One region of the Paenibacillus sp. sptzw28 genome, then DNA from elsewhere that is predicted to be linked to it. Evidence: riboswitches for the same ligand, from Rfam matches in the RefSeq annotation. Region 1 holds a riboswitch; each other region holds the start of a gene.
What was found. A riboswitch is a leader RNA that binds a small molecule or an ion and turns the genes downstream of it on or off. The one in region 1 is predicted to bind cyclic di-GMP.
Positions count from the first base shown of each region.

Region 2: linked by a shared signal. The riboswitch ahead of KZ483_RS04335 (ATP-grasp domain-containing protein) and the one ahead of KZ483_RS22650 (PilZ domain-containing protein) in region 1 are both predicted to bind cyclic di-GMP.
Region 3: linked by a shared signal. The riboswitch ahead of KZ483_RS25325 (acetaldehyde dehydrogenase (acetylating)) and the one ahead of KZ483_RS22650 (PilZ domain-containing protein) in region 1 are both predicted to bind cyclic di-GMP.
Region 4: linked by a shared signal. The riboswitch ahead of KZ483_RS00625 (L-threonine 3-dehydrogenase) and the one ahead of KZ483_RS22650 (PilZ domain-containing protein) in region 1 are both predicted to bind cyclic di-GMP.

Region 1 covers NZ_CP080545.1:4,930,350-4,938,243, reverse strand. Annotated here, with positions in the region: gene KZ483_RS22660 (GGDEF domain-containing protein) at 1-657, shown strand, start outside; gene KZ483_RS22655 (HD-GYP domain-containing protein) at 692-1,774, shown strand; cyclic di-GMP riboswitch class I at 1,795-1,885, shown strand; gene KZ483_RS22650 (PilZ domain-containing protein) at 2,044-2,760, shown strand; gene KZ483_RS22645 (O-antigen ligase family protein) at 2,947-5,061, shown strand; gene KZ483_RS22640 (dehydrogenase) at 5,528-5,839, opposite strand; gene KZ483_RS22635 (cupredoxin domain-containing protein) at 5,902-6,348, opposite strand; gene KZ483_RS22630 (undecaprenyl phosphate transporter UptA) at 6,508-7,116, shown strand; gene KZ483_RS22625 (thioredoxin family protein) at 7,210-7,776, shown strand; gene KZ483_RS22620 (MBL fold metallo-hydrolase) at 7,778-7,894, shown strand, end outside.
Region 2 covers NZ_CP080545.1:912,863-920,756, forward strand. Annotated here, with positions in the region: gene KZ483_RS04320 (M23 family metallopeptidase) at 1-712, shown strand, start outside; gene KZ483_RS04325 (hypothetical protein) at 1,017-1,643, shown strand; gene KZ483_RS04330 (methyl-accepting chemotaxis protein) at 2,623-4,341, opposite strand; gene KZ483_RS04335 (ATP-grasp domain-containing protein) at 4,477-5,664, opposite strand; cyclic di-GMP riboswitch class I at 5,740-5,825, opposite strand; gene KZ483_RS04340 (GyrI-like domain-containing protein) at 6,885-7,760, shown strand; gene KZ483_RS04345 (alpha/beta hydrolase family protein) at 7,794-7,894, shown strand, end outside.
Region 3 covers NZ_CP080545.1:5,443,649-5,451,542, reverse strand. Annotated here, with positions in the region: gene KZ483_RS25335 (cupin domain-containing protein) at 1-171, opposite strand, end outside; gene dmpG (4-hydroxy-2-oxovalerate aldolase) at 205-1,221, opposite strand; gene KZ483_RS25325 (acetaldehyde dehydrogenase (acetylating)) at 1,227-2,117, opposite strand; cyclic di-GMP riboswitch class I at 2,297-2,392, opposite strand; gene KZ483_RS29220 (alpha-L-arabinofuranosidase C-terminal domain-containing protein) at 2,575-2,802, shown strand; gene KZ483_RS25315 (hypothetical protein) at 2,700-2,942, shown strand; gene KZ483_RS25310 (DinB family protein) at 3,022-3,207, shown strand; gene KZ483_RS25305 (cupin domain-containing protein) at 3,361-3,795, opposite strand; gene KZ483_RS25300 (helix-turn-helix domain-containing protein) at 4,406-4,732, shown strand; gene KZ483_RS25295 (hypothetical protein) at 4,798-5,487, shown strand; gene KZ483_RS25290 (esterase/lipase family protein) at 5,704-7,266, shown strand; partial or broken gene KZ483_RS25285 (S8 family peptidase) at 7,433-7,894, shown strand, end outside.
Region 4 covers NZ_CP080545.1:147,142-155,035, reverse strand. Annotated here, with positions in the region: gene KZ483_RS00660 (EAL domain-containing protein) at 1-470, shown strand, start outside; gene KZ483_RS00655 (DUF378 domain-containing protein) at 535-738, opposite strand; gene KZ483_RS00650 (GNAT family N-acetyltransferase) at 877-1,392, opposite strand; gene KZ483_RS00645 (universal stress protein) at 1,586-2,017, shown strand; gene KZ483_RS00640 (sulfurtransferase) at 2,095-2,946, shown strand; gene KZ483_RS00635 (PadR family transcriptional regulator) at 3,147-3,719, shown strand; gene KZ483_RS00630 (BtrH N-terminal domain-containing protein) at 3,703-4,689, shown strand; cyclic di-GMP riboswitch class I at 5,151-5,243, shown strand; gene KZ483_RS00625 (L-threonine 3-dehydrogenase) at 5,476-6,432, shown strand; gene KZ483_RS00620 (cupin domain-containing protein) at 6,493-6,945, shown strand; gene KZ483_RS00615 (DUF6157 family protein) at 7,033-7,458, shown strand; gene KZ483_RS00610 (DoxX family protein) at 7,580-7,894, shown strand, end outside.

The DNA of each region.
Region 1 (7,894 bases):
GTTACAATCGGGACCATTACGTATATGGCCGGACTCGGTTATTGGATGAAAGATACCTCCGCCATGGCTGCATCTTATGCCTTCGCCGGTGTTTATGCCGCCGCCGCCCTTCCGATTGCGTGGCTGCTGGGGCGCAAATACGATTTGCTTAAGTCAAACTCAACCATCGACTGTATGACGGGTCTGTACAATCGCGGCTTCATAGAGGCAAACTTCCCTAAGCTTGTTAATCAGGCGCAGCGCAAACGCAAGAAATTAACGGTGCTGATCTTGGACGTAAACGATTTCAAAGAGGTCAATGACCGGTTTGGTCACGAGCAAGGGGATCAGGCGCTTAGGCTTGTTTCCGAAACGCTCCAAATCTGTGCCCAGCGGGGGGAGATTTCGGGTAGATGGGGCGGCGACGAATTCATCATGATTTGTCCTTATGCGGACGACAGATTGCTTGAGAAATTACTGCAGCAGCTGCAGGAAAAGCTTCTTAGGCTTTCGGTCATTACCGGATTTGGCCTTTCGGTATCTGTTGGAAGCGCATCCTTTCCGGAGCAGGGCAATCAGTTAAGCGAGCTTGCTCATACGGCGGATAAACGGATGTACGCGGACAAAAAATCACGGAAAATGAAGCATGCCGAACCTGGGATGATGCAGGCGCAATAAATAGAGAGCAAGCCACTAAAGGCGGGAGCTGCAGATGCGAAAATTAAATATCCTTTCCGCAAGGCCGGGAGACAAATTGGCTAGCCCTATCTTGCAGGAAAACGGAAATATACTGCTCGGAGCCGGCGTGGAGCTTAATGAACGGTTCATCAAGCGCCTTAAATCGCTCGGAATCGATATGCTGTATCTCGATGATCCCATGACGGAGGATATCGAACCGACGTCGGCTATTCGCGACGATACGTGTAAGCTTGCCACAGCTGCGGTATTCAAAACGATGAATACTCTAATGGAACAGCCGGCCGCTAAGGGCAGAGCCATTGCTCCCGAGATGGGAAGAACTTTCCGGCATGTTTTCGGTGATATCATGCAGGACCTAATCGCCAGGGAAGACGTTCTGGTAAGCCTGACCAACATTCAAGTTGCCGACGGTTATTTGTTCCAGCATTCGGTAAATGTGGCTATATTGGCCGGTATTATGGGACTTGCCAAAGGGTATAACCGGACTCAGATGGAAGAACTGGGAATGGGTGCGCTGCTGTTCGATATTGGTATGACGCGATTGCCCAAAGAGCTGATAAATAAAATATCGCCACTTACCGCTGCAGAACGGGCCACGATGGAGAAGCATACGGAGGAAGGATTCAATATTCTCAGGGCTCAGCATGATATATCTCTTCTGTCCGCGCACTGCGCCTTGCAGCATCATGAGCGGTATGACGGCTCTGGATATCCGCGAAAGCTGAGTAAGGATGCCATTCATGAATATGCGCAAATCATCTCGCTGGCCGATGTATACGACGCACTAACTTCACCCCGTCCCCATAGACGACGATACACGCCGACAGAAGCGATCGAATATTTGTTTGCGGCAGGAAACACATTTTTTGATCTCGAGCTGATCCGGACATTTTGCAAGCATATATCGATCTACCCGGTTGCAACGACAGTACTTCTCAGCTCAGGCCAGATTGCCGTCGTGGCACTGAACAATCCGCTTGCGCTTCATCGGCCAAAGGTAAGGGTGCTTCGTGAAGCTGACGGAAGTCCGCCGCCAGCCCCGTACGAGATTGATCTCAAGGACCAGAACTGCCTGATGATTATTAAAGAAATGTAGGTAAACTCCACAACTGCATACATCGACAATAGCAAACTTGCTGAAAGGCAAGGACGCAAAGCTAAAGGGTCTAAGGTTCAATTTTGAACGAATGATAGCCTGGCTGCCGAAATGACCCGCCCATTCTGGGTGACAAAAGCGGCTCCGTGGAAGCAGCTTTTTTTATTTTAAAAAACAGCTTTACGAAGCTGCGTTTTGCCCACGCAAAACCCCAAGTGTATGCTTACGAAGCTGCGTTTTGCCACGCAAAACGCTTAGGAGGTCCCGAAGTGATACTGAATGCGCGGAATAAGCAGAGATACGGGGTAGAGAAGGCCACCTTCACCGAGAAGGCGCTTATACTCAGTCGGACGGTCGTCGAGAAAGACGGCTATGTTTCAACCGGGGTTCTGTCTCATATCGAAGGTGAAATGATGGAGATCGAGATGACGGAGTTCAAGTCGTTCGATCTGGGTAACCCAGTCGACTTGACAATCTATTCACCGGTAGGTATTCACCGGCTGCAATCGACTGTCATCGGCAGGGCTGAAGGCTCCATCGCCGTTCTTTTTCCGTCGCGGGCACTTGTCGGGCTCGAAGAGAAACGCGAAGCACCTCGCTTGGAGATCGGGCATAACGGAACGTTGAAGCGAACCATTTCTGAAACAAGAGAGCTTAAAGACGGGCCGGAGACGTTTGAATTTACCGAATCGATCAGTTTATATGCAAGAAATATCAGCTGCTCCGGTATCGGATTTATCGTTTCCGAAGGACCGAAAATACTTGTCAGCGAAGTCGTCGAGGCAACAATAATGCTCGGCTCGGAATTTCATTGCTCGCTCGAAATCATGCGCAGCGAATTCGACGGGGGGCAATCGTTTTATGGAGCCCGCTTCTGCGAACTGGACGCTCACCGGCAGCGGGCGCTGAGAGCGTTTATACTGCGTGAACAGGTAGCCTCCTACTATCGCAGGAAAGAGGAGAAACCAGGGAAAGAGCGCAGTTAGCATTTCAACCGATTTTCGAAATGCTTCGGAATGATTCGATTAATATACAGGCGCCCGAAGGTCATCGTACCCGGGCGCCTGTCTCTGTTTAATCTTTGGTTATCGATTCACGTTTCCTTATGATACAATCGGTAATAAGAAGGTAGAATCTGGGATATTTCACATCGCCGTAGAAGGGGATATCAGATGCCGGCAATAGTTGTGGCTATCGCTTCATTGTTATTCGCGTTCATGCTTGCCCATTCGGCTTACAGATACGGTATGTTTTTTGATGTGAATTTCTATAAGTGGGAATGGGTCATGATGTCAGTTGCGGTTGGATGGGCGGTTGCCGCAGAGACGGCAGGACGCATCCGGATTCGGCGGCAGACGAAAAGCCCGACTCTTGGATTATCGCCAGGCAGTTCAGCGCGTGCTTCCGTTCTCCCAGGCTGGTCATCCGTTCCGGCAGAAGCCTACGGCCCGGTCGCTATTTCGCTGCTTTACGGGTTATCTTTGTTGAATGAGCCCGCTTCCGTGCTGGGCACTATCGAACAAGCAATAAGATGGTCGGCATATGCCGCCTTCCTTATGACCGGGTATATGTGGTTCGGATCCGGACGCCATCCCTTCTTATTGGGGGCGGCGCTGCAGGCGGCAGGCCTTTTCGTTATCGGAGGAGCCTTGGCGGGGTGGATGGGGTGGATTTCGTTTCCAGAAATGATCATGTTCACGGGTGATAATCAATTATCCTCCGTCGGCGCCCGGCTTGCCGGATTTATGCAATATCCGAACCTGCTCGGGACGGTCGCTGGAGCTTATTTGATTTGGCAGTGGCTGCTGCTTGCCCGTGCCGGATCGCGTGCTGCGTTTATATCCGCGGCGGTGCTGGTCATACCGGCCGCGCTTACGCTTCTGCTGACGGAGTCGCGGGGCGCTTGGCTCTCGGCTGCGGCCGGCTGGCTTGCCGGTTTGCTGCTGGTTACGCGGCCTGAGCGGGTCAAGTGGCTTATCTATTCAGCCTGGACAGTGATAGGCGCAGGTGCGGCTTACCGTTTCGCCTTGGAGGCGGGGCTGCGGAGCGGAGGGGCTGCGGGTGCGGCGGGTATGTCAGCAACGGTTCTGCTGCTGGCCGTTCTGTTAACAGGTGCCGCAGGATTTGCCGTTATTCGGGCGGCTGTCTCCCGCCGGTCCGGACGACGGCTTGAAATTGCCGCATGGGGAGGCTGGTCCGGCGCGATCGCGGCCTTGGCGCTGATCCTTCCGTCTGTTATCCACGGGCGGCTCAGCGGTCATTTTCAAACAGCGGGCGCCAGGTCGATGTTCTACCGGGATGCATGGCTGTTATTTAGGGAGGCGCCGCTGCTGGGACGGGGAGGCGATACGTGGCGGATGCTGTTTACAAGAATCCAAACATATCCGTATATCGGAAACGAGGTACACAGCGGTTATTTGGACATGCTGCTGAATCTCGGACTTATCGGCTTGATCGTTTTCATTATCGGTCTTGGACTCCTTCTTCGCCGGGTATGGATGCGCGACCGGACAGGCGTTGTTCCAATCGGCCTGCTGCTGATTCATGCGGCAGTCGATTTCGACATGTCCTTCGGTTATTATTGGCTGCTGCTGTTCAGCTGGATTATTTATTACTCCGCCGGTCCGCTTCCCGGCGGCGATCAAGTAGCGGTGAAGCCGCTTTGGCGAACCGGGGGCAATAGGGCGTATACGGCCCAAATCGCCGTTGCATTGACGGCCGTCGCCCTATTCACCGCTGCCGCTGCCTATGGCTGGCGGTTTGACCGTGCGGTGCAGCACCGGGCGGAGGCCGTCGCGCTCACCGGCGAAGCGCAGGCGGCTTCGCTGCGCTCTGCGCTCAGTGCGAATCCGTATTGGAGCCGGATTCGCATCGAGCTCGCCCAGCTGGCGCCGCCGCAGGAGAGAGCGGCGCTGCTGGCCGCCGGACTGCGCTACGAGCCGCAGTCCGTGCCGCTCTTGCGGGCGCTCGGCCGCAGCTATGCCGAGCGGGGCGACGCCGGGCAGGCCGCGGCATACCTGCGCCTGGCGCTGCGTTACGATCATTACGACCGCGACAATCAGACCACCGCGATCGTAACGATGAATGAGCTCGCCCAAAATATGCGAGCTGCCGAAAGACCGGCTGACGCCCGCTACGCCGCCGAGACGGCGCTGGCGTTCTTCGCTGCTTTTCAATCGCAAGGCGAAGCGGCGAAACGGGGCGGACGCGATTTCGACGTCACGCCGGAATCCAAAGCGGCAGCTGCCGCAAGCCGCCGGCTCCTTAATGAGCTCGCTCCCGCCTAGTGGCAGTGAACCATGTTGGTGCCGGGAAAGTAGAGAAGTCATGTACCAACGGCGCCTGCAGGATTTGGAGAAGAAGGGGATTAAGTAAGGCATCCAATCTCAATGAACCAATCGGGACGGCCTGAATCTTCAGTCGGCCCCGGGTGGAACGGTTAAACTCCGAAGCGGTCCATGGGGTTTTCCCCTTTAAGGATTGACCACGGACAAATAGGCACATATTATATGAGGTTTGTCCATGCCATTAAAGACGCCGCTGCATAAGCTGTATGATAGCCGCTCCATCTGTTCGCAAGCAGCGATGGCAGCAACCTTTGCGCTTATGCGGTTCCTACCGAGCATATCCCTCATACACGAAAACAGCAGCACGGCTCCCCGATGGAGCAGTGCTGCTGTTAATTGTTTGATACCGGAAATCCGTCATATGTCTGCTTCTGATCACCCGGAAAGGCAATTTTATTATGCCCGCTTATGCCCCGAAAGCGTCCCGAAAGGCGCTCCGAAGCTTATTTGGCTCGACTTCCCACAGTTCGGCTATTTCCCCGCTAACGTTCTCGTCCCACCAATCGGCGAGGAGCTTGCGGTTGCTGCCGTTCTCATGGATCCAGGGCAAATTTAGCGCTACTTTCTCGAAATACAGCTTTTCCGCTTGAGCCATCCGCTCTTTGGGAACCCAAATACCGAGCCGCTTGACAGTGCGGTACAGCTCGTTTTCGCAGGCGCGTCTGATTTTCCGGGCGGTTGGGTAGCCCGTTTGATGTTTTGGGGGTGAAGGTTTCATCGTAAACGACTCCTCTCACCCCTATATATGCGCCCGGACTGTGTCCGGTCACTGCAGTGCTTCTATTGAACGACGATATAGCCGACCATAGGCCCGCCCTGGTCCATTGTGGTGTGTGTGAGACAGACGATCGGGTAAGTGCCTTTCGTTTCGGCCGAGAAGCGGACGGATGTCGTTTTGCCTTTGGTTACCTCGCCCTTGACCCCGAGCCCCTCAATTACGAATGGATGCGACGCCCCGTTTATTCCGGTTATCCGCAGCTCCACCTGCTCGCCTGCATTTACGATAAGCGTTCCCGGATCCCATCGGTAAACCTCGATTTCTTTGCCGTCCGCCGTCTTCGATTGAAACTCGCCGGTGACGAGATGGAAAACACGCTCCTGGGGCGGAATGGCCATCGCCGTTCTGGTCTGGTTCCATTTTAGGCAGGCGGCTGCAATAAACAGCACAAGAATGAGGATGGCAAACAAGCGGATTTGCTTTTTGCTGACTACAAAGATTTTGGCCATATGGAACATTCACCTTCTTTTCTCGTATGATTACAGCTAGTCTATGCCTGGGCTTGTCAGCGCATGACTCATATTGGAGGCCTGTCTGGAAGTATGCTAGAATACCGATAGAGAGATATTTTTGACATAAAAAAATATTGGGATGATGGGAGACGGAGAATGAGCTGGATTCATGATCTGATTAACAATCTGCTGCAGTGGGTGGAAAGCTTAGGGTATTTTGGTATCTTTATCGGACTTGCGATTGAAGTCATTCCAAGCGAAATCGTACTCGGTTTCGGCGGTTATCTGGTGCATCAGGGCGAAATCACCTTTCTTGGCGCAGTCGTGTTCGGCACGCTCGGCGCGGTGGCGCAGCAGTGGATTTTGTATGCGATCGGCCGTTATGGCGGTCGGCCATTCTTTGAGAAATACGGCAAATACATAAAGATTAAACCTAAGCATCTGGATATTGCCGATCGCTGGTTTAAACAGTACGGCGCCGGGATCGTCTTTACAGCCCGATTCGTACCGGTTATGAGGCAGGTTATTTCAATACCCGCAGGTATCGCGAAAATGCCGTTCGGCCTTTTTACGCTGCTGACTGCGCTGGCTTCGATTCCGTGGTCGATTCTGTTCGTTTATTTAGGCTGGAAGCTTGGCGACCAATGGGAGACGATCGATGAGAAGGCGGCGCCTTATGTACAGCCGGCCATATTGGCCGCATTGGCAATTCTGATCATTTATGTTGTTATCAAAGTGCTCAGAAAACGCGGCAAAACCGTTTAACGTGCTGTCGAATAGTTTGTGGAGCGGAAGCGGCGTTTGGTACAATCAGATTTATAACGGAACTGTGGAAAATAATTTCAGGAGGCTTATCATATGAGCAAAAGCGTAGCAGGCAAGTTGAACAAAGGGATCAGCCCGCAGAAGTTTATCGATTCGATGGAGAAGAATAAAGAAGCCTTCCTGGGTTGGGGAAACCGTTTTGAATGGGCAAGCGACGACGACCGGGAGTTCTTCGAGTCGATGAACAACCGCGACGATCTGCGCTGTCTTATTCTAATGGCCGATTGGTGCGGCGATGTTGTGCGCAATGTGCCGGTCGTATTCAAGACACTCGAAATAACGGGAATTCCAACCGAGGTGCTCGTTATGGAGCAGCATCTCGACACGATGGATGAATTTCTGACGATGGGCGGACGGGCGATTCCGATCGTTATTTTCGCCGATACCGGCGGTCATGTGCTCGGGCAATGGGGACCTCGTCCGGCGCATGTGCAGGAAGCGATGACCGCCTTCAAGCTGGCTAATCCCGACCGCGAAGCGGCGGATTACCAGGAGAAGCTCGGTCTTGCCCGGCAGGAAATGGGCAGGCGCTACGGCGAAGGGACAGAGTACCAGCAAACAATCGTACAAGAGCTGCGCAAGCTGCTCTCATCGTTCTAAGATGCTGAATATTGAAACTTTCACTCTTGGTCCCCTGCAAACGAATGCGTACCTCATTACAGACGAAACGGGTAAACGCGGCTTTGTGATCGATCCCGGAATGCAGCCGAAGCGGCTG
Region 2 (7,894 bases), 2.1 Mb from region 1:
TCCTTCCGGAAATGCGCGCTCTCCTATTCGCTCAGGATCGAACGATGTATGGTCCAGAGTAAACAGTAAAGTCAATCAGCCTCGAAGTTCAGGAACGAACCCTCACCAAGGAACTGACCTTCAGGCAGCTGCAGGAACCCCTGTATACCCAATCTTACCAGGAAAAGTTGTTGCTGTTAACCACGATACCTCAAGCCAACTAGGATCTGTAATTTTAGACCATGATATTAATGGAAATGGCACGTATGATGGTTACTATGTCCGTTACTTACACATTAATCCTACAGGAGATTCCATTACAGGTATAAAAATTGGTGATACGTTCACCACGAGTCAGTCAATCGGTGTCGTTGATACCCAAAAATCATATGCACCGCACCTTCATTTTCACATGACAACCTCCACAGCTTCCTTAACCTACAAGTTGTACGGTTTCTATCGTTGGGTTACTGAGTGGAATAACGGTTCCCATCTCGATTTTATTTCAGGCGATGCGATATCTGCCAATGTCCTTTATATTAACGCATATGCTTGCACGGATAATACAACAAATGTTTATGACGTTTCTAAAATTGAACTGTACTATAAGAGAGGTTCTTCCGGTACGTGGACAAAGTCTTCCACCTTATTTACTATGAGTACACCTAGTATCCATAGATGGTCGATTAACCTAAAAACTGCGACCGGCGCTGCCACTGGTACTACTATTTAGTCATTCTGGCCACAATATTATGAGCATCCAACTGCTCCTCTAACTTCAATAAACGCTGATACCATTGGACGTGCGTATACTATTCAATAATTAAAAATAGACAGGGGATATTATTAGCCCCTGTCTTTCTTCCTATTATTGATGCATGATTCGGAGCAATAACACGCAGATTAACTGGAATACTCGTGATATCTGTAAAAAGAAGAACTTGTTATCGACGTAAGTAAATCATGGAGCAACAAAACTTTATTGATTACGTCTAAAGAACAAAGGGAAGAAAATTAGAGGAAAAAGGAGTAAAGACGTGAAAAAATTCATTGTACCTATGCTGTTTTTGAGTTTGGCTTTAATATTAGGGTGCCAGGAGCAAAGTGATGTGACGAAAACAACACCTGCCCCATCCGTGAATGAAGGGCAAACTCAAGTTGATCAAAATAAAGAGCAAACTCAAGTAGATCAGAATCAAGAACAAAGTCAAGTCGAGGAATTTTCAATAAAGGCAAATGGTGAAATTATTGCGCTCCACGATTTGGATACCGAAGTTAATTTAGAACAAGTTTTGGGAAAACCACTTTCTCAAGACATTGAAGAAGTAAAAGGAGATACTTTAACAGGGTCATTTCTAAAAAAACTAACGTACGATGGACTTGAGATGGAGTTATTCTCCCCTAAAGGTGACGGTAAGACATATTGGATTATGACAATGAGTGTCTCTAAAAAAGGTTATGCTACCTCAAAGGGAGTTGAATTGGGTAATACAGTTCAAGAGATGAAGGATGCTTATCCAGGTATAAAAATTGCTGAGGATGGGAGAACTGACCCAAACAATTGTGCATATGAAATAAGTAACCAACTAAAGTACGACTACTTGGTATTTGAGGTAAAAGATGGCGTAGTATCACAAATTAAGCTTTTTAATAAAATCCCTTAAAAGCAACTCGATTGAGCAGAAAAATCGGTCATCCTAAGCTAAGGATGACCGATTTTAACTTTTAAGGGTTACATTAGTTGAACGCCGCTTTGAGCTACTATTACGATAAATGGATTTACCTTGTAGAGTAGAGAGTCCGGTTGTTAAGCTCGGAGTGTCATAAAGCATGCTTTTTGAGACGCGGAAAATACTCCTATATTTTCGTCTCAAAATGTCCTAAAATTAATTTAGATACGTTTCATTTTATTAGTGACATTTTGAAACGGAAAGGGAGAGCAGAGCGATTAAATTGGGAAATGGCCGGGTTTTAGCCAAGGACCAAAATCCGGATCGGCAGCTCGTTAAATATCGGAAGCTGTACTCTCCTGCGACACTATCTCTTTACATTGGATAGTTTCTGTTTGAAATCTCATTCGTTGCCATAATTCCGGGTTTTTTTGGTCCATTTTAGTCTCAATTGTAACTATTACTCACAGAGCCTCTATGGGCATGATTCGCGAGAAGAGGAGAAGCCATAGGCTTCTTCAAGACAAGTTAGCCTCATGCCTACCTTTCATGTATAACCAGTTATGCTTGGCTGTTTTAAATTTCGCTGCAAAACTAAGTATATCAACAAACAGTCTGGGTAGATGTGAACTAGAAACCATCTTTAATGTAAATACGTGGTACGAACTTTAATGTTATTACGTTTTAATGCGCTTCTTTGAGACACTAACTATAATGTAATATGCAAAACAGATTAAAAACCCTACACTGAACAGATTTGTCGATTTCGGGTCCAGTCTAAGACTTATCTTTAGAAGGCAGGCGATTTTCTAACTTGTAAACCGCCGCCACATTAACACTTGTAGTCTAATACTTTATTTTCTTTGTACAACTTGCTGTTAGTGAAGAAGGAAATTGAGGATTGGTTGGGGTTTCTAACAAAGGCGCAGTCCCCCGGTAAGGGACTGCGCCTAATTTTGTTTGTTCGGGCGGTTTACTGCAGCTTGAATTGGTTGACATGTTCGCTCAGTTGCACCGCACGATCGCGGAGGAGTTCCGCGGACTGGGCGGTTTCTTCCAAGGTGGCAAGCTGCTCTTGCGACGATGCGGCCATTTTCTTGCTGTTATCCTCGGACAAACGGGTAATCTCGGTGATGTGTTCCGCACTGGACGAAATTTCCTCTACCATGGCGGAAACCTGTTGAGTTACTGCCGACACGGCTTGGAACTTGTCGGACACCTTCATCGTTAAATCTTTGATGACTCCGAATGTTTTTCCCGCCTCATGAACGGAGAGGGTGCCGGCTTTTACCTCTTCAGTGACGGTGCTCATCGCATTCACCGATTTAACGGTATCTTCTTGAATGGAATGAATGGTCCTGAAAATTTGGTCTGAGAAGGTAGCCGTCTGCTCTGCCAGCTTGCGGACTTCATCGGCTACGACGGCGAAGCCTCTGCCGTGTTCGCCGGCACGGGCTGCCTCGATTGCGGCATTCAGCGAGAGCAGGTTAATTTGGCCGGCAATTTCCTTAATCATATCGACCACACCGTTAATTTCACGGGAACGCTCATTCATTTGATGCACCAAGGCGGTAGAGCGGGCGACCGCTTGGGATATCGTATCCATCTGACTGACTGCTTGGCTGACGATCTGTTCCCCTTGACCCGCCTCTTGGGCCATGGCGAAAGACTCATCAGACGATTCCTGGATCGATTCGCTGATATGCTGCATGCCGGATGCCATTTCCTGAATGGCCTTGGCATTCTCCGAGATGACCTTCGTCATTGTCTCATTCCCTGAGGCGATTTCCTGAATCGATGCGACAGCTTCATATATCATATCTGTCGAATGCTGCGTTCTCTTCGAAACTTCATCGGTGGAAGCTTGTACATATGTTGTCGTGTCCCTGACTTGTTCGATCATTTTCTTCAGTTGCTCCGTCATGCGATTGAAGTGAGACATTAATTGGCCGATTTCATCATGGCTCTCAACTAAAATCCGCTTGCTCAGATCCCCTTCCGCCACTGTCCGGGTATGCCCGACAAGTTTGATAAGAGGCTTGGTTATTCTGGTCGAGATAAAGATCATAATCGCTGTTCCGATCAGTATGAAGGCGATGGACAGCACCAAACATATCGTGATAACATTACTCTTCAAGTCCTTAATAAATTTGGCATTCATATCGATGCCTAACATGGAATCCGTTCCCGCAATGGAAAAATAGACGGATTTATGCACACCGTACTCATCTTCATAAATCTTGCTGAAAATCACTTCCGAAGGCCGGGACAACGTCGCAGCCTGCTCGGGAGTAAAGGGATAAGGCGTTAAATAGTCGTCCGTCCCGCTCAAGACCAAAATAACGTCCTGCCCGTTCACTTTACTCATAATATAGACTAATTGCACATTGTCGTTTTTACTAATGCGGTTTGCTATTTCATGCAGTTTCTGATAAGAGTCTTTATCTGTTTTGGCTTTATTGACCAAATCAGCCGTAACGCTGGCACTGTATGTATTCATGTTTGTTTTCAGAACTTGCTCAAAGCTGGGCAACAGGTGATTGTCGATAATGTGCATCGAGTAATAATAGAGCGTTAAGCTGAAGATGATCGAAAAGAGAGAAAGCGGTACAATGGCGGCTAAAGAAATTTTCTTTACGATGGAATCCTTGAAGCGCAGGGCGCTTACTAATTTGGTTGAGGCTGATTTCACGTAATTTGTCCCCTTTAAGAAATATAATAACTGTAGGCATAAATTTGCATAATACTGCAAATTTCAACAATTTTCGCAACAGGCTCAAAAGAAAACTGTAAAAAAAGAGTCTCCTCTTTCTTTACAGTTCCCCGGTCAGGAACTCATTGAATTGGCTTGACCGGCTTGTCCTCTAATTATATAGGAATCCAAATTCAACTTAATCAGCCTATGATTCTCCAGCATGGTTTCGCTGCGGTAAAAGACAACTGCGAACATATTGAATTCCTCCGGCATGACCCTGTACTCCAATATGTTTTGAAAATGTTGCTTGAAGCCTTCATGATTGAATCCCAGAATGTTGTGGCCGCTATCCAGCTCGTATTCCGCACAAAAGAAGCTGTATACCGCATCATCCATGCTTTTGGTGATAGTCTGCCAATCGGGTTTTTGTTGCAGAAAGAAGCTTTCATAGGAGTTGATACCGTAAGCGTGAATCCCTAACTCGGTTGTTCCGCATCCCGCGAACCGGAATGGATTGATTTCCACCGGTACGACGCTGCCTTTGCTCGTTTTCCGCACTTCCGCATGCAAAGGGAAATTGCGGAGCTCCAGCTTCTTGCCGATTTTGGATAAAAACTCGGTCAAGGGTACTAACATTTCCTGGATGACATGCTTGCTTGTATAATATATTCGGTCGCTTGTATCGCTTTCGTGCATAAATTTGCGTGCAAATACATTTAATATGACCGGTTGTCCATCGAAATCGAAATAAGCGTCAATGGCATATTCCGTACCGTCGATCCACTGCTCTATAATTACCTCGTTGGCATTGACTACGTCCTCCGAGTACATGTCTGCGCCTATGGTGAGGGCTTGCCGCGTAGAGCGGATTGCTTCTCTCCACTGACCCGCGTTCTCAACCCGATATACGCCGATGCTGGAATACCCGACCGAAGGCTTGACGATAACCGGGTACGGCAATTTGGCCGGATCGATTGAGTCCAATTCGTTCAAGTGTAAGCTCTGAAAATATAAATCAGGATAATCCGGCTTCATCAACTGACGGAAAGCAGCCTTGTTTTTGAAGATGCCGGCCTGTTGCCAAGCAGGGCGGTTCTGAAGATTTTGACCGAGGAGACGCAAAGATGCTTCGGAGTTGCACAAAAGAGGCTGGGGTTCATGGCTGCTTGTAAATCGGTGAAAAAAAGCTTGTTCTGAGAAACGGTTCAGTTCCGCTTCGTTAGATACGTGAACATCATCCGCTTTTAGAATGGGAACTTCGTATTTGCGCAGCGTTTGAGCCAATACTTCGGAGACATACGGTTTGGTGACGATGATCATCGAATCCCTCTCTCTTTATCGACGCGTGGACCAAAAGCTTTTATAACTAAAAGCGCCAGTGCCACAAGTCGTGAATTTGGTAACCCGGCCATCATAGTTCATAGAACGTTAGACCCGTGGCTTTGCGTCCTTGTTTTTCAACAAGTTTGCTTTTGACAAATTTCTATTCCAATTCCTTCCGACAACATCAATTATAATACCGTTTTGTCAGTACTATGTAAACATTTTGCCTTGCCGCTCGAATACTTCCAACTTGGACGAATGCTTTTATTCTACAAGTCCATCATCTCCTTCGTGGATAAAAATGCAAAAATCGCACACTGATTATATCGGCAATAAACATTGAAAAGATAAGGTGACTTTAAGTAACTTTGGGGTCACTCTAAGTCACCTTATCAAGCTGCCTATTCCAGCAGGATAGCCGACTCTCTATCATCAATGACATATGGGATGCCAAGATGATTGCTCAACAAGATGTTAACGGTGCCCTGAAACAACTCGATCTGAACAAGGTCGTGATCACTTTTCGTTCAATATAGGACCCGACAGTATCACTCGCCTGAAGGCTCATCACGGTCAGCAGCTTGATTGTCTGGATTACACGTAATGATTATTTTCTCGTCATAAGTGGTGAAGAAATAGATTTGGTTATTGAAAAGAAAGTTCCAGCAGATGAAGAAAAGGGTTTGTATATATGAATGGGATTTAACAACTGCTTAAAGGAGCTGGATAGATAATTTTCATTTCTTTTATTATTTTTATCGTCTTACCAAGGTCTGGTCATTTCAGCTAACGGGAGTTCAACCATTACACAGCGGCAGCCGGCCAAACGATCGGCTACTTTTTTAAGTTTTGACACCCTGGCACACATGTGACCCACCCCGCACGCCAACGGTCATTTTGCTGTAGAACGAAAATAAAGTAATAGACTGGAAAATAAAGTTGTAGACTAAGAAAATAAAGTTGTAGACCAGGAAAATAAAGTCTTAGACTAACGATGCATCATTAACCGAGGGACGGTCAGATTTGTTTAAAACCAGCGAGACTGAGCAATTGCCAGAGGTCGCTCTTTTGGCGAACCGAAGAGTGTGGCTGATTAGGAAACTATCTGCGCTTGGAAAGTAGTATTTGCTGTTGGGTAAAGTAAAATTCCGCAAAAAATATCAAAACAGAGCGTTCCATCTGTCGTAAAGTGAGTATATCGATATGGAGGCATTAAAGTGGATTATAAGGATTTGGTAATCAAGGCCATTACCTATATTGAGGATCATCTGACCGATCAGAGCTTAAGCACCAAGGTTATGGAGGCTGCGGGCTATTCGCCGTACCATTTTCACCGGATCTTCCTATCGGTTACGAGAAACTCCGTCTCGGAGTACATACGCAAGCGAAGATTGACACAAGCAGCATACGATTTATTTTATACCAACCAAAGGATCATAGATATTGCCATCTTGTACCGGTTCGAGTCTCAGGAATCCTTCGCCCGATCCTTTTGGAAAATGTTCTCCATCTCGCCTGGACAATTTCGAAAGCAAAGGGACATGAAGGACACGCTGTTCCGGGCAATGGAGAAGCTTCCTTTGGATGAAGTGGGGCTACAGCATTTGAATAAGAGCGTCTCCCTCGTGCCAGCTTTTGTCTGCCTGAATAAGCTACATCTGGTCGGCATGTCAATACCGGGTGTCAATTCGGACGAGGTCGGAAAGCTATGGCGGAGCTTTAGGCAGCGTTTGTTTGAAATTGAGCGAAAGCCGGATACGGAAGACATATTTTATGCGGTCATTGAACTTACAGGTAGGCAATGGGAAATCACGTATATCGCTTGTGTCGAGGTGGCTAGCGAGGAAAGTGTAGTTCCCTTGGGAATGGTCGCTAAGCTGCTCCCAGTGGTAACTTATGCGGTTTTTACTCATAAGGGGACATTATCGAGACTCAACGATACGTTCCAGTACATTTATGAAACGTGGTTACCCCAGTCAGGCAGCGTTCGTACGAATTGCCCGGAGTTTGTGCGTTACGACCATCGATATCTAGGACCGATGAACGAGGATTCGGTATTAGACATATATATTCCCGTTGGCTCGCCATATTAGGAGCATGTAACTCAAGGAGAGGAAGAGATCAAGATGAACAAAATAGAAGACATTGTTGAAGTATATGCAGGTTGCTGCGAGGTACAAATTACCGACAACGCATTGAGGTTGACCGTTCCCATGATCGTGATGTA
Region 3 (7,894 bases), 510 kb from region 1:
TCCTTCTGTAATGTAAAAGATTTGTTCATGATAATGACTATGCAGCGGAAATAGGGATCCTTTTGCTATTAAATGTTCAACAAGCATTAGTTTGTTATTATAAGCCAGCACTCTTCTTTCTACACCTTTGAATGGATAGGCTACTTCTACTTTATCCCGATCTGTCATCATATAATATCACCCTTTATTTAAGATTCCGCTTACTTAGTTGGAGACCACAGCTTCTGATTCGGCGATCTCATGTACAACTTCAATAATCATATCTTCTTGACCGGCAATAATTTTTCTTCTTCCTAACTCCATAAATACTTTATGGGGGTCTACATTATATTTTTGGGATAAGAGTTCAACAGGTTTTGCAAAGCCTGAAAATACGCCGGCCAATCCGCTTATAACACTTGTAGAATTGATAGTCGGTACTTTTTCGATGATTGTCTTCTCTGCAATGTTTGCTCCTTCAAGGAGCTTTGATAAGTCAATATTAGTGGTATAGCCCAATCTATTTAATACTGCGATCAGTACCTCCAATTGGGCATTGCCAGCCCCGGCTCCGAATCCCCGAATCGTACCATCCAGTATTCTAGCTCCTCCACTTAAAGCTGCAACCGAATTTGCTATGGCATGGCCTAGGTTGTTATGTGCATGAAACCCTACAGGTATGTTTATTGTGCCGGTGAGTGCTTTTACCCGCTCAATAACGTCTTCCGGCAAATAAACTCCGGCAGAATCCATAATGATTACACCGTGTGCCCCATACGATTGCATTTTTAACGCTTCCTGCGTAAGTAATTCAATAGACGCCATATGGCTCATCATCAATACTCCATAAGCTTCCCGCCCTCTATCCAAGGCATACTCAATGTGCCTCTTAGTGATATCGGCTTCAGTGCAATGAGAAGCGACCCTGACAACATGCACACCCAGGTCTAACGCTGCTTTCAAATCGTTTATCGTAGCTACACCCGGTATAACATGGATTCCTATTTTCGTATGACGTAAAGTGCTTGACGCCAGCTCAAAAATTTCTTCATCCCGAACAAGAGATTCGCCTAATTGCAATGAAGATGCTCCAAGGCCATTGCCGTGCCCGACTTCAATAATCGGAATACCTGCCGCATCGGCTATGAGCATGTAGTTATACATCTGTTCTCTGGTTAACTGATGACGTACGGCATGGGAACCGTCTCTTAGGGTTGGATCACTGATTAGAACCGTGGACACCTGGATTACGCCCCTTTCTCTATGCCCGCCAGCTTTGAAGCATACTCTTCTGCAGTAGCAATGGCGGCACAATTGATAATATCAAGATTTCCGGCATACGGGGGCAAGTAGTCTCCAAGTCCCTGCACTTTAATCATTACTACAATTCGGCCGTCTTCTATAGTAGGAGGGATAATTAATTGATAGCCTGGAACATAAGATTGCATCTTAGAAATAATTCGGTTCAAATTTCTATGAAGCAGCTCCAGATTGGGATTATGAACCTTGGCATAAATGGTGGTTTGCATGTCAATGCAAGGCTCTGCGGGGTTTAAATTAATAATAGCTTTAGCTTTATTACATCGGGAGAATTTTCGGATCGCTTCCTCCGTATTTTCGATATATTCGTCAAGGTTGGATCTTGTAGCCGGACCGGCGCTCTTGGAAGCAATACTGGATACCACTTCAATATATTCGACCCGTTCATGGGATTGTCCGATCGCATACGCTACCGGTACGGAAGCTTGTCCCCCGCATGTAACCATATTTACGTTATCAAGCGTCAAGCATTCACTTAAATTTACCGCAGGAACACACATTTCCCCAATTTTTGACGGAGTCATATCTATAACAAACTTTCGAAGCCTTCTAAAAACTATTGCATGTTGAGCATGAGAAAATGCAGAAGTGGCATCGAAAACAATATCGTACATATGAGCGTAATCTACAATAGCATCAATTTTTTTATCCGAAACATGTATTCCTAAATCTCTGGCTATAATCATCCCGGGCGATTCCAAGTTTCTACCCACAAACAGTGTACACTCCAAATGAGGCGATCTCATCGTTTTTTTTAGTAAGTCTGTCCCGATATTGCCGCTGCCTATAATTGCAACCTTGATCTTCCCACTGCTCATTTTAAATCCTCCTTGGCGCAAAAAGTGCATGGATTTAATTCTGAATTTTCCGACTTTTGAGAAAATATTAACTCCAATACTCACATTTCTTTCCTGCCAGACGATTTAATTAATTTTAAGCAGCACAAAAAACCTCCCATCAGCATTATTAGAATGAATAGACGGAGGCTGCCGTCGTATTCGGTAACTGGCAGGCATAGCGAATGGTGGTGCTTTCCGCCTTAGCCCCTATAGCTTTGCGTCGCCGCTTTTCAGCGGGTTTGCCATTATCGTACGAAATATTCTGTTGTCGTATATTGTCAATTTACATGATATTACTATATTTTAAAATAGGCATATTATACTATTTTGATTATAATACTATATTAGAAATCATTATAATAAAAGGATGCGCAAAGGGTTTCTTATAGCTCGGTTCACTCGGCTATTTAGGCAAAATTCGTATTGCCTATGACGAATGGAATCTTCATCATCGCATATTAACTCCGGAACCGCGGATTATTTAACACCGAGGGATGAAAACGACATCAATTCCAGCTACACAATGGCGGATACTGTGTTTACCGCTTGTTTTATAAATCAGTGTCTCAAACACAGCGATGTAATTGGAATGGCGAATTTCGCACCGACCGTCAATACAAGGGCAGTGCAGTGCAGCATTCGAATGCCGTTCTTTATAGTGTGACCGGCGATTCGAAAGATGCTTACAACGATATTGGGAAAGAGCAGGTTCGCGTCATCGAACAGCCGTTACATTGGAATGCGCAATCTGATCTTACAGTTGAAATTCAGCCCCATTCCGTAAACGTTCTTGTAGTAACGTAACGGAACTCGAAACAGCAGCGGTACGCCCTCGTGGTACGCCAGCTTGGCGGCACACCTTGCAACCATTGTACCGAATACGATAACGAATACAAGGTATAAAATGCTAAGGCTATTCCTGATAAAATACCCCAAACGCCACCAAATTCATCACCGCGGGCAGATGACGATTCTGATACGTCAAGCGGGACTTACGGCTCCCGGCATCTACGGACCGAACGAAGAGGAAACCGCAGCCATGCGCGCAGCCCACGCGACGAACAAATGATAGATATATTTAAGAGGCAGTGCCGGCTCGGCGTCTGCCTCTTTGCTGTTCCAAAAGATGCGAGGAACGTTCAAAGGAATAAAAATTTTCAACTTAGGGGTGAGCGGGCTCAGGGCTTTTATCTGAACTGAAAGCTTTGTTCCCTTCGTTAAATCACCACTTCACGGGTTCTTCGAGAATAATGCCGTCGGTCATGACCCATTGGGTCAAGCTGTGTTCCTTGGCCTGGATGACAATAAAGTACAAATCCTCTGTCTCGGACGTATTCCGCAGGGTACGCACACCTTGCGGTGCCATGCGTACGGCGCTTCCTTCCGTCACCTCGAGAATTTCGCCGTCAACTTGAACCTGCCCCCGGCCGCGAATAATTACGTACAACTCCTCATTCTCCTTGTGCTTATGATAGAAAGGCACCTCCCCCCGGGGGGGCAGCTGATTGAGCGACACCTCCATGCTGGTTAACCCAAGAGATTCCTTCAAAAATAGTTTCCCCTTGGCAGGAGCTTCCGTAACGCTTCCGAGCTTCTCGAACAGACCTGCTTGCACCATCGTGTAATTCCGGTTTTGCATGTTCAACACCTCTTCCATTAGGTTATCGCATCCTATACGAGTCCATCTTACCATACCGCAAATAACGTGATTTCTTTTCAATTGCTCAGTTGAGGACGAGGTCCCGTTCATTCATGATGGAACCTGCGTCGCGGAAGCTTGAAAACGGACATTCATCACGAACACTGCCACAGATGACTTATCCGGTATAAAAAGTACACTCTGGGAGCTGTATGACAAAGAGGATGGGACCAGCACAACTGGACAGGGCACAAAGATCACCGTCCCTACTATGGTCTGTCATACACCGGCATGGACTGGTTCCTTAACCGGGAGACAAAGCCGATAACTCTCCGGATCGATACAACCGCACCTGTAACCAAATATACGGCGAAGCCTATCTATGGAAATGACAAGCCGGTACCGGAAACATGAATCTGGAGTTCTACAGTGTAAATATTGCCGCTCGTTTCCCGGCTGGGAGACGGGCGGTTTTTTTGCCGATAATGACACTCTCTACCTGAGGGCTTGAGTTCTCGTTATGGTCCGCCGTTTGAATTTTTTGATAATTTATACCGCTTCTGATATAATGGGAGCAGATATGGAATATAATAGTATTCGCTTCTATAAAACAAGGAGTTGATGCAGCGTGCCAGGTGCCAAATTAGACCAGGACTTTCCCGATCCCCATCCCCATGCCAGCGGCCGAAATAATCCTGGAATGGCAGCGGAGATAAACAGCTTTACGATCATGATTGGAAGTATGGTTTTCGCCCGCCGCGTGGAGCTGAGATTGACGCAGCAGCAGCTCGCCGAGATGGCTGGGACGAATCAGGCTCATATTTCCAAAATCGAGGCAGGCGATGATTCCGTTACCGGAAAAGTGCTAAACAAGGTTATGAGGGTATTGAATCTTGCTTCTTTACAGCCCGGTTACCAAGAACAAGCGGCAGGCAGGGAGCTCGTTCCCCAATAAGGTCTGCCAAGATGGACCGGCTCAAGGGTGATAGACAAATAGACATGTTTACGAGGAGGGCTCCTATGCTGCCAGATTTGTTGATCGAATGTGTACGCCGGGAAACACACGGAACAATGAAACTAGATCCGGATAACATGAGCCGGCTTGCGGAGTTTAACCCGCTAATGATCCAGACCCAAAGTGAACCCAGTCATGTGTTGTTCGATCTCCATCCTGATACGTATGTCGCGCCAATTATCAAGGAAGCGAAGACGATGACTATTGATTTTACGCTGTTGAGGCCGATCGCGAAGCAAGAAATCGAACTGCTTGAGGCCATGTACAATAACCGGATTTATACTCTCTATGCATTTGCTTTCATGTTCACATATGAAGAGAAAGGATTGATCTTATTATGGGCGAAGCAGCTGGCCTCTCCGCCCGCGTTTACCCGTGAAAAAACAAACGCACTGCTCGAACAGGCCTTGGAGCTGGAGGCGGAAGGTTCATACTTTGCATTCTCAAGCGTACTGCACCCCTGCCAGGTGATAGAGCTGTTCTATGATAAAGAAAAAATTGCTACTGCCGTAGGCGGTCATTCTTCCGTAATGATCATCCCCGTAGAAAAGAAATGGAGATTGCAGCTTCGGAAAACCAAGAAGGAGCCCGAAGACGATTTCGAAATCCTGCGGAGGCTGCTCTCGGGATATAAAAATGAAGCGGTTTATCTGCAGAATTATTTTCAGAAAAACGATCTCTGTATAAAGGGTTGATTCATACCTTATTTTTGGGAATTCGGACAGCTTGCCGTCTTCCTGGAAATAAGGTTTTTTTTATGCCTGTTAACATAGGGGCAAAGTCGGGTCACGAATCGCCGGCGAGTCATAAAGTGTAAGGGGGAGAGCAATCGAACCCGACAGTATGTCCAGCTTAACAAACAAATTTTGAGATGAGGGGGATCGGTTCTATTGAAGCGTTGCTTCATTAACTTGGCAGCAGCATTGGTTCTGGCCACCGTTCTATCACTCGTTTGGCTGACGCGGGCTGAGGCGGAGGTACCCGCCCCCATACTGCACAATGACAATGCTTACGGCAGCTTCGGGGATTGGTATACGGGAGCGGTACCGCCGCGGGCTTCACCGGAGAAACCCGTACTTTTGTTCGTGCAGGGTCTGCATTCCGATTACGGGCGCTGGCTGGGTTCGGACGGTTATTATGAAGCCGCTTACAATGCCGGCTACCGAACAGCTTTCGTGCAGCTTAAGGATTCTGCGGGAGCAGGGGGCAATATGTGGACGAACGGCCCGGTCCTCGCTGATGTGATCCGCAAAACGGCGTCCTACTATGGCGTTCCCAAGATTAATATCATCGCTCACTCCAAGGGCGGCATTGACTCACAAACGGCTCTTGTTTATTACGGGGCGTCTCCATATGTAAACGTGGTCCATCAGCTGTCTACACCGAACAAAGGCTCGGAGCTTGCCGACATCGCTTACAGCAACTGGGCTTCCTGGCTCGCGGCGATCCTTGGTCTTAAAGACGACGCGGTCTATTCTCTGCAAACTTCATATATGGCGAACTTCCGCGCTCAAACGGATAGCAGAAGCGAGAACAACGCAACGATAACCTACATGTCCGCCGGTACAGGTGACGATGGGTGGTTTACCGGCAGCTGGTTTGCCCATGCTTTTCTTCCAGGCGCCGATGACGGGGCGGTAACAGTGGGCTCCGCCATGGGTCTTCCCTATGGTATCGACAGCTTTACCAAGAACATCTCCCACACCGCCATGGCCAGGGCTTCCCAGACCTGGAGTCTGGTACAGCCGAAGCTATCGGCGGACAGCACCAGATCATCGGTGTCCGCTCTGGCCGCTCCCACAAACGAATCGGCTTCCGCCCAGGAAGATGGAGATATGATTCTACGCGGCGGAGTAGTGGAAGGAAGCGGCAGCGTGTCTATCCCCCTAGAGAGCGGAATCGGCCGTGTTTCGCTGGAAGTGATGACCGCGATAGACGACACTAACGTCAAGCTTATTTCGCCATCGGGCCGTGTATATCGTCCGAAGGTCTCTCACGCGTCCGATTCGGAGCCTGTATTCTCCAGAGCCGCAAGGCATCTGTTTCAGTTGAATAAGCCCGAGTCCGGCGATTGGTCGATTCAGCTGTCGGGCAAGAAAGACGCTTACTTCGCCCTTGCGCGGATTGAAGGACCAAACAAAACGAGCTTGAATGCGGGCAAGAAGGTGTACCGCAAGGGAGAGGCGGCGCGGATATCCGTCGATTTTGGCGGATCAATAGTAAAGGGTTCGGCCAAAAGGCCAAGTCTGAACAAGTCCGCAGCAGGCAATGCAGCTGCACAGTCCAAAGCGCTGCCGGAGACTGCCATTGCAGAGGACGGACGGCTTCAGCTGCCTTTTCAAGCGCCGGCGGAACCCGGGGTATATAACCTTTCTTTCGACGTTGTAGGTATTAACGGTAAAGGGGAAAAGGTGACCCGCTCCGTAAATTATAATTTTGCCGTAACGGATGAGCAGGGGAATATCGAAAACTAAAGTCAGACGATGCTACTATACTATCGCCTTATTATCGGGGATTCGGACAGCTCGGGTGTCCTTTCTGATAATAAGGTTTTTTTATGCGCAGGGTACAAGCCGGGTCGCTTCACCGCACCGCGTCATAGAGTGTACAAGGGTACCGATGGAAAGGAGGTGTTATCATTTGGCGAAGTTGCGTCTGATCCCTTATATCGTGGAATCGATCTCGGCGACGGGCAGCGAGATTCCGGCAGGAGTCCGTGCGGTTCATGCGCCGGAAGTTTGGGCTGAATCGAAAGGGACGAATGTCGTTGTCGCTGTAATTGATACGGGATGCGATTACAATCACCCGGATTTGAGAGGCCGTGTTATCGGCGGAAGGAATTTTTCCAAGGACTACAATGCGAATCCGAACGAATATATGGATAATAACGGCCACGGAACTCATGTTGCAGGAACGATTGGCGCGATTTTTAACAATTCCGGTGTTGTCGGAGTCGCCCCGGAAGTCAAGCTGCTGGTTCTCAAAGTGCTGGGGAGCGATGGTTCGGGAAGCTATCAGTCAATCGTAGACGCAGTCCGCTATGCCGCACAGTGGAGAGGTCCAAACGGGCAGCGAGTTCGTGTCATCTCCATGTCGTTAGGC
Region 4 (7,894 bases), 1.3 Mb from region 1:
TTGAAGCGGAACTTGAACGGCGGCGCAAGAGCATGATTGAATCCGAAAGATTTTGGTGCGCGAAGGCCGAGTGGCTGCGTGATATGGTAGAAAAGGCATGGCAGGGAGCTTGCGGCGGAGGTCTCCCGGAAATGACAGAGGATGCGTTTATCGAGGAGCTGCTGCCGGCACTTGAAGCCTCGTGCATTCGTGTCTACTTATGCCGGGAAGACGGGATACAGATGTCCTCCAACTACCACCGTGAAGGCGGCGGCGTCTGGTGCCGGGAATCGGAGTATCGCGGACTTAACTGGAGCTGGCGGCCGTATTTTATTCCGAATCTGGTCGAGCTCGAAGGAGGGCCCCGCGCGACGGTATCGCGAACCTACACCGATCTTGACTCCTTTGACCGCATTCGAACGGTTTCGGTACCGGTTGGTGGACAGTGCTTACTATTTGTCGATTTGATCGAACCGGACGGGGAGAGATGACGAGAGGCGTAAAAAAGCCCGACTGGCGCATGATTGCGGCCAAGGCGGGCTTTTTTATTGACTATTATTCTTCTGCGGTAACCTTGGGAAAGAACGATAATGCATAGAGCGCTGACAACCCCACGATAATGAACACAATCTTAGCGCCGACCGAATCCGAGCCGTCAAAAATTTCCGAAACCACATCATACTCGAAAAGACCGATCAGAAGCCAGTTCAAACCGCCGATGATGAGGATAATTAAGCTGACGATGTTCAAAATCTTCACTGGACCCGCCTCCTTAAGAGTTTTCGGAGTAAAACTTGCTTCGTAAGCATTACTGAGTTTTACGAAGTAAAACTTGCGCACCCACTAATACGGTTATGCGGTCCGGTGACAGTTTAGTACCGAATTGTGAAAGCGCTATTAAGACGCGTCCATGGGCTTAGGTGCATAAGTCATGCAGTGAACGTCAACGGGGCCGTTCGCCGTACGCCTGGTATAGGTATCGGTTATGACAAAGCCTGCCTTCTCATATGTGCGAATCGCACGCAGGTTCCAGACGTGAACCTCAAGATCGATCACGTCTTGAGGGGCGCGGCGGATCGCTTCCAGAACAATCGTTTGGACGAATCGCAGACCGAACCCTTGTCCGCACAAGTCGGGGCGCATCCCCAGACCGATCCGGGTAACGCCAAGCAGCGGGAAAAATTGGGCGAAACCGATGAAACTACCGTCTGAATCAACGACGGCCGCATACTGCCGGTTGCGGATTTCCGAATCGCCAAATTCGAGGCCAAGCTGCAGCATTACTTCCCAGGAGGACCAATTATAGAAGTCAAAGGGCGGTTCATAACGCCAGCTGCAAAGCTCTTCGGCCAACTTTGCCGATAGAGGCGTAATAAAATAGCGATTTGTATGAGGACTGCGCGGGACGTTCATGAAGGTTTAGGCCTCCTATATGGATTAGGGAAAGTAAGAGGGAAGATGGCCTTAATTATAGCAAATCCTTCAGAGCAACTGTTAATGAAATAGCATCTATTGTTTGGGGGGGTGTCTCTACCGGGTAAAAGAGAGTAAAGACGTTATTATATGCTTCAAAGTGGTTTCTTCATAAATCCGGGGAGGGATGACAATGCAGTTTGCCCATATACTCGTTGCCTACGACGGATCTTTATCCTCAGTGAAAGCGTTGGAAACCGCCGTCCGTTTAGTTGAAGACAAACAGGCCGAGAGGTTGACTGTCGTGCATGTTTACAGCATACCGTACATGGCCGTCGCCGATTCAATTGTAACCGTTCCTAATTCGATCCAAATGGATTGGCTCGAACGGGTGAAGATACTGCTTGCGGATGCGGGCAAACAAATCGCCCATTTACCTTATGCGCATACAGCGGTTTTGGAAGGCAGCCCGGCAGAAGCCATTCTGCAGTATACCGAAGAGAACGGCTGCGATTTAATCGTAATAGGAAGCCGCGGGCTGAGTTCGCTGCGCGAATTTATGATGGGAAGCGTCAGCCATAATGTGGCGCAGCATTCGAAGGTACCGGTAATGATTATAAAATAAGCGGCATACCCCTGACAGGCCTGCCATGATAAAATGGTAAAAGCATGAATGATGAGTCTGAAAGGGGACCGTATATGATGAACGTGATCGTTTCACCGGAATGGTTGGCAGAGCGGGTAAAAAGCCCTGCCGAGTCGCTTCGTATCGTCGATTGCCGGTTTTTGCTGCAGGATTCCGCAGCGGGAGAGAACGCATATAAGACGGCGCACATTGACGGCGCCGTCTATATGGATTTGGAGCGCGACTTGTCTGCGCCAAAGCGTGAAGACCGCTCCGGCGGGCGCCATCCGCTGCCGGAGCCGGCGGCGCTTGCCGCCGCTCTTGGGCGTGCCGGAATAACAAACGGCACGCATGTGGTCGCCTACGACGACCAAGGCGGCGCGATGGCCGCGCGCCTTGTCTGGCTGCTCCGCTGGCTCGGCCATGAAGGCGGCGCCTCAATCCTGAGCGGCGGATTCGCCGCATGGCAAGCGGCCGGCTACCCGGTCAGCGAGGCGAGGCCGGTAATCGCGCCGGCCGACTATGTGCCGCACGTACGGCCGGAACTAGTCGCAAGCGCCGGCGACGTGCGCGAACGGCTTGGCCGCGAAGGCGTCGTGCTGGTCGACTCGCGCGAAACGCCTCGCTACCTCGGCGATTCGGAGCCGATTGATCCGGTTGCCGGGCATATCCCCGGCGCGGTCAACCGCTTCTGGAAGGACGGCCTCGCGTCGGATGGGACCTGGCTGCCTGCGGAAGCGCAGCAGGAGCGCTTCAATGATTTATCCCGGGACGATGAAATCATCGTCTATTGCGGCTCCGGAGTGACAGCGTGCCCCAACGTGTTCGCACTGGAGGCGGCCGGCTTTCGTAATGTGAAGCTGTATGCCGGAAGCTGGAGCGACTGGATTTCGCGCGCGGAGAATCCGATCGCGACGGGGGAAGAGTAAGCTAAGAGGCCGCGTCCGACGCGGGTCTAAGGACTGTGACAGGTTGCCGGTTGGTTCCTGTCACAGTCCTTTTGCGTCTTCAGCGCAAACGGCTTACCAACACGAACTCGCTGACAATCTCAAAAACATGAAACATATTGACCTTATATTTCACCACTGTTATATTACATATATGAAATATTAATTGCGGGGGTCTCTCCATGAATCAACTTTCCAATGTTGAATTTATGCTGTTGCAAGTTATCACGGAATGCAATCAAGCGTCGGGTTACGATATCAATAAGTTAATCGATCAGCGTGGCTACCGGGAATGGGCGAATATCGGCACGACTTCGATTTACGCAGGACTGAAGAAATTGAACGATAAAGGATTGATCGAATCCGAGGATTCCGGCGAGAAATTCGGCAAGGGACCTATGCCGATCCGATTTACTATGACGGAAGTCGGTATGACAACGCTGAGAAATGAAATCATCGCCGGCCTGTCCTCTTCGCGAGAGCGGGATAACCGATTCGATCTCGGGCTTGCCGCTATACCTTTACTCGAGAAGGGCGAAGCCATTGGAGCTTTGCGAAAACGGTTAGATTTTCTTGGGGACGTTTTGATAAATATAAGGCAGAACTACGAATCGCAAGGCGGCGTTCGATTGCCGCTGTACATAAGGGCACTTTTCCTTCATCCGATGAGTCTTATCGAGAGTGAGCAAGCGTTCGTCGCCAATCTAATCAACGAATTGTTGGAGGAGATGAAGGAAGATGTCAATAATGATTGAAGGTTTCGTTCCTTTTCAAGGAGAACATTGCGAGTCGACAGCAATGGGCAACTTGCTTCAATTTGCTGGAGTCCGGCTATCGGAGCCGATGTTATTCGGACTCGGGCAAGGATTGGGATTCATTTATTGGGATTCTAAGGGGATGGACTTTCCTTTTATAGGGGGGAGGGTGAAGCCGGATGAGTTGGCTGTTTGCATAGCATCCCGGCTCAACTTAACCATCAGGACGCAAGAAACCTCGTCCGTTGAAAAAGCATGGCAGAACGTGCGGAGCTTCCTAGGACGCGGAGTTCCGGTTGGGCTTAAGTTAGACTCCTATTATTTGGATTACTTCACGAACAAAGTGCATTTTGCCGCCCACTATGCGGTGATATATGGCATGGATGACGAATACGCCTACATGGCGGATACAAGACAACAGGGTGGACTAGTGTCGACGCGTTTGACCCATTTGGCCATGGCTAGAAACGCAAGGGGGCCTATGAGCTCCAGGAATCGCTCCTTTACGATCGAGCCGATCGTCACCCTTCCACCTCTTGTGCCCGCAATACGATCATCCTTAACCAAGAATGCACATGACTACTTGAATCCGCCAATTCGAAATATAGGGAACAAAGGCATTATAAAAATGAGCAGTGAAATCCTGAAGTGGCCTTCTCGCAGTAAGAACTTTGAGCAAGATCTATGCTTGACTGCGTTATTAATGGAAAGGGCGGGAACCGGTGGCGCTTTGTTTCGAAATCTATATCGGGATTTTCTAAAAGAATGCGTGGATCTGTTTGGAGACTCGAAAGTAGTACAGGCATACTGGTTGTTTATGGAAATCGCTCCATTGTGGGTAAGCGTATCTTCTTTGATCGACCATGTAGGTAGAACGGGGAACCATCAGGTACTGAACCAGGTTTCCGAGCTTTTGCTCGAGATTGCGGATAAGGAACGTGCAGCCATGGAGTTATTATTGACAGTTTGACTTTTTAGTTGGATTTCACAACTCTAGCGCAATTCGTTTTGAGTCAACATTTGGGGTAGACGCAAACAACTGCCAACAGGCTGCAAACAACAGCATTGGAGCCTGCTTGCTGTCACTCACATCCTTCCGGGTGCTACCTTGCTTCACTTTTCCTTTTGTTAGCATTCCGTTCGGCTTGGGACTATTCAAGAGTAGGGGTTCGTGGGGGAGTAAGAAGCTGGAGCGACTGGATTTCGAATCGCGAGAATCCCATCGCGACAGGGCAGGAGTAAGCGCCGAGAGGCGGCACAAGACGCGGGTTTCGAGGGCTGTGACAGTTTACCATCGGGTACACTGCTGCAGCCTTCTTTGGTGTTAAGGCAATTGAACTTAAATCTTATTTTGTAAAATAGTTAAAAGGTCCTATTTGCAAACGTATTAAAAACTTATAGATTTGACAGTATACGACAATTTAAAATATCGTACGACAAAGGCAAACCCACTGAAAAGTGGCGACGCAAAGCTATAGGGGCTAAGGTGGACGATTCTTCCATGATGCCAGCCAGTTTACCGAATACGACGGGAACCTCCGTCTATTAATGAGTATGCAAGTAGATGTGGGGTTTTTTGTTGTCTAAATTTTCGTATACGACAAGTTTATTCCTGAGGGAGGTGAATGACGAACAAACACTCGTTAGCGATGAGAAAACTCCCGCTGATGCGGGCACAGCGGACAAAAGCGGGGAAAGAGAAGGGGATTATTAAATAAAATCGAGTTACATCTGGACTTTAATTGGAGGAATTACATTGAAGAAAATTATTGTCACCGGAGCACTCGGGCAAATCGGATCGGAATTGATTATGAAAATGAGGGATATTTACGGATACGATCGTGTAATTGCTACAGATATTCGAAGAACCGAATGTGATGTTGTTCAAACAGGGCCGTTTGAGATAGTGGATGTTACAGATTCAAAAGCTCTGTTCGATGTGACCAAAAAGCATCAGGCGGATTCCATTATTCATCTTGCGGCATTGCTGTCAGCTACGGCCGAGTCAAACCCGCTTCATGCGTGGCATTTAAACATGGACGGCCTTATCAATGCATTGGAAGTGGCGAAAGAGCTCGGCTGCCAGTTCTTTACCCCGAGTTCAATCGGTGCATTTGGGCCAACGACGCCAAAAGACAATACGGCGCAGGATACGATACAACGCCCGACAACGATGTACGGCGTAAATAAAGTCGCCGGTGAATTACTTTGTGATTATTACTATTACAAATATGGAGTTGATACGCGGGGGCTTCGTTTTCCCGGACTTATTTCTTATGTTGCTCCTCCTGGCGGGGGAACGACGGACTATGCCGTTGAGATTTATTACGAAGCGATTAAGCATGCGCGTTATACTTCCTATATTGCGCCAAAAACATATATGGATATGATGTATATGGCTGATGCATTAAATGCCATCATTACTTTAATGGAAGCCGATGCTGCAAAACTGAAACACCGAAATTCGTTCAATGTAAGCGCTATGAGTTTCGAACCGGAGGAAATTGCTTCGGAGATTCGAAAGCATATACCGATGTTTAAACTGAGCTATGATGTCGACCCGGTCAGGCAAAGGATTGCAGAGAGCTGGCCAAATTCGATCGATGCAACCGCAGCCAGACAAGAGTGGGGCTTTAAGGCAGAATACGACTTGAGGAAAATGACGGAAGAGATGCTTTTGATGGTAAGTGCGAAGTTCAATTTGATTGCTTAGATTAACCTTTGTATAAGTTAGGGAAGGGTGAAACACATGCAAAAGCACATATATGGGCCAATGATCAGCAAACACATAGATATCAAGCCTTTTGAGATTGTTGAGGGTGTCCATTTTCATGAACTGTTAACGAAGGAAATGGGTCCTAAAACAATTATTGCAGGATTAGCCACTTTCAAGCCGGGCTTGGGATTAGCCTGCCATATTCATAATGTAGAAGAATCCGTAACCATATTAAAAGGAAGCGCCTATTGCGATGTCGAAGGGGAGCGGACCCTTTTACAACCTTACGATACTTCTTTTATTCCGGCAGGTATTGCACACCGGCTCGAAAATGCAAGTACTTCGGATGAGTTGGTTATTATATGGGTTTATTCTCAAATTGATGAAACATTCAAGCCGGTAGATATTGAACGAATCTATGTAGATGCCGACCGCTGCATGCTTCCAAAAAAAGCAGTAAACAAGAGCGCAGCCGGCCATGAACTCAAAGAGTATGTTAAAACCGTATAGATTTGTTCTCAATCCAAAAATCACTGACTGATATTGTCAAGAAAGGGGGATATAATGAGAAAAACTGCTTATTGAGGAGTGTCAAATATGGACTTGAATTATTACGATACGTTTATTATGGTGGCGGCCGATTGTCCCGCAGAGAACGGCATCGTGCCTCCGGATAAGAAGAGCGGAAGAACGAAGCCCGGAATCGAGTTTGAGCTGATCGCCAATCATCCCTACAAATACACCTCAGAGGACCTTCTGTATGAAGTGCATATCCGTCACAAAAACATTCCCGAAGAGGAGCTGGCGGCGAAGGGGACCCAAATCAGGGACGAATTTTTCCAGAAACCGATGCCTTGCCTAAGAGCATCCATGCTTCCTAAGAAATACGGATGGGGGATTCATTTCAATGCTGAAGGGAAAATGGCGCTCGTTCCCGTTGGTTCCCCGGATTATCGGCGCTTCGTCGAACAGGGCAAGGAGGACGTGAAGCTGCTCGCGGCAATGAGAAACAGCAAGAAGTAGTCGACAAACGAATATTAACAAATGTTTGGTTTCGGCAAACCGATCCTCCTCTCCTTTCGTTAGCTGTAGTAAGTAGACAGCCCGTTTCTACTTCGATTATGACAGGAGGGGGTGAAAGATAATGAATTGGTTGAGGGAGAATAAGTACGCCGCGATACTGCTCACGATTGTTCGGCTTTATGTAGGCTGGCAGTGGCTCACCGCCGGCTGGGGCAAGATTACTGCAGCGAAACCATTCGACGCAAGCGGCTTTGTGAAAGGTGCGATTGCGAAGCCGATTATGGAGAGTGGGTCAAATGAGCTGGTTTATTCAAACTATGTATCGTTTTTGAAAAATTTTGCACTGCCGAATATCAAAATTTTCAACTTGATTGTGCCGTGGGGCGAATTTCTGGTTGGGCTGGGATTGATTATTGGCTGTTTGACGACAGCAGCG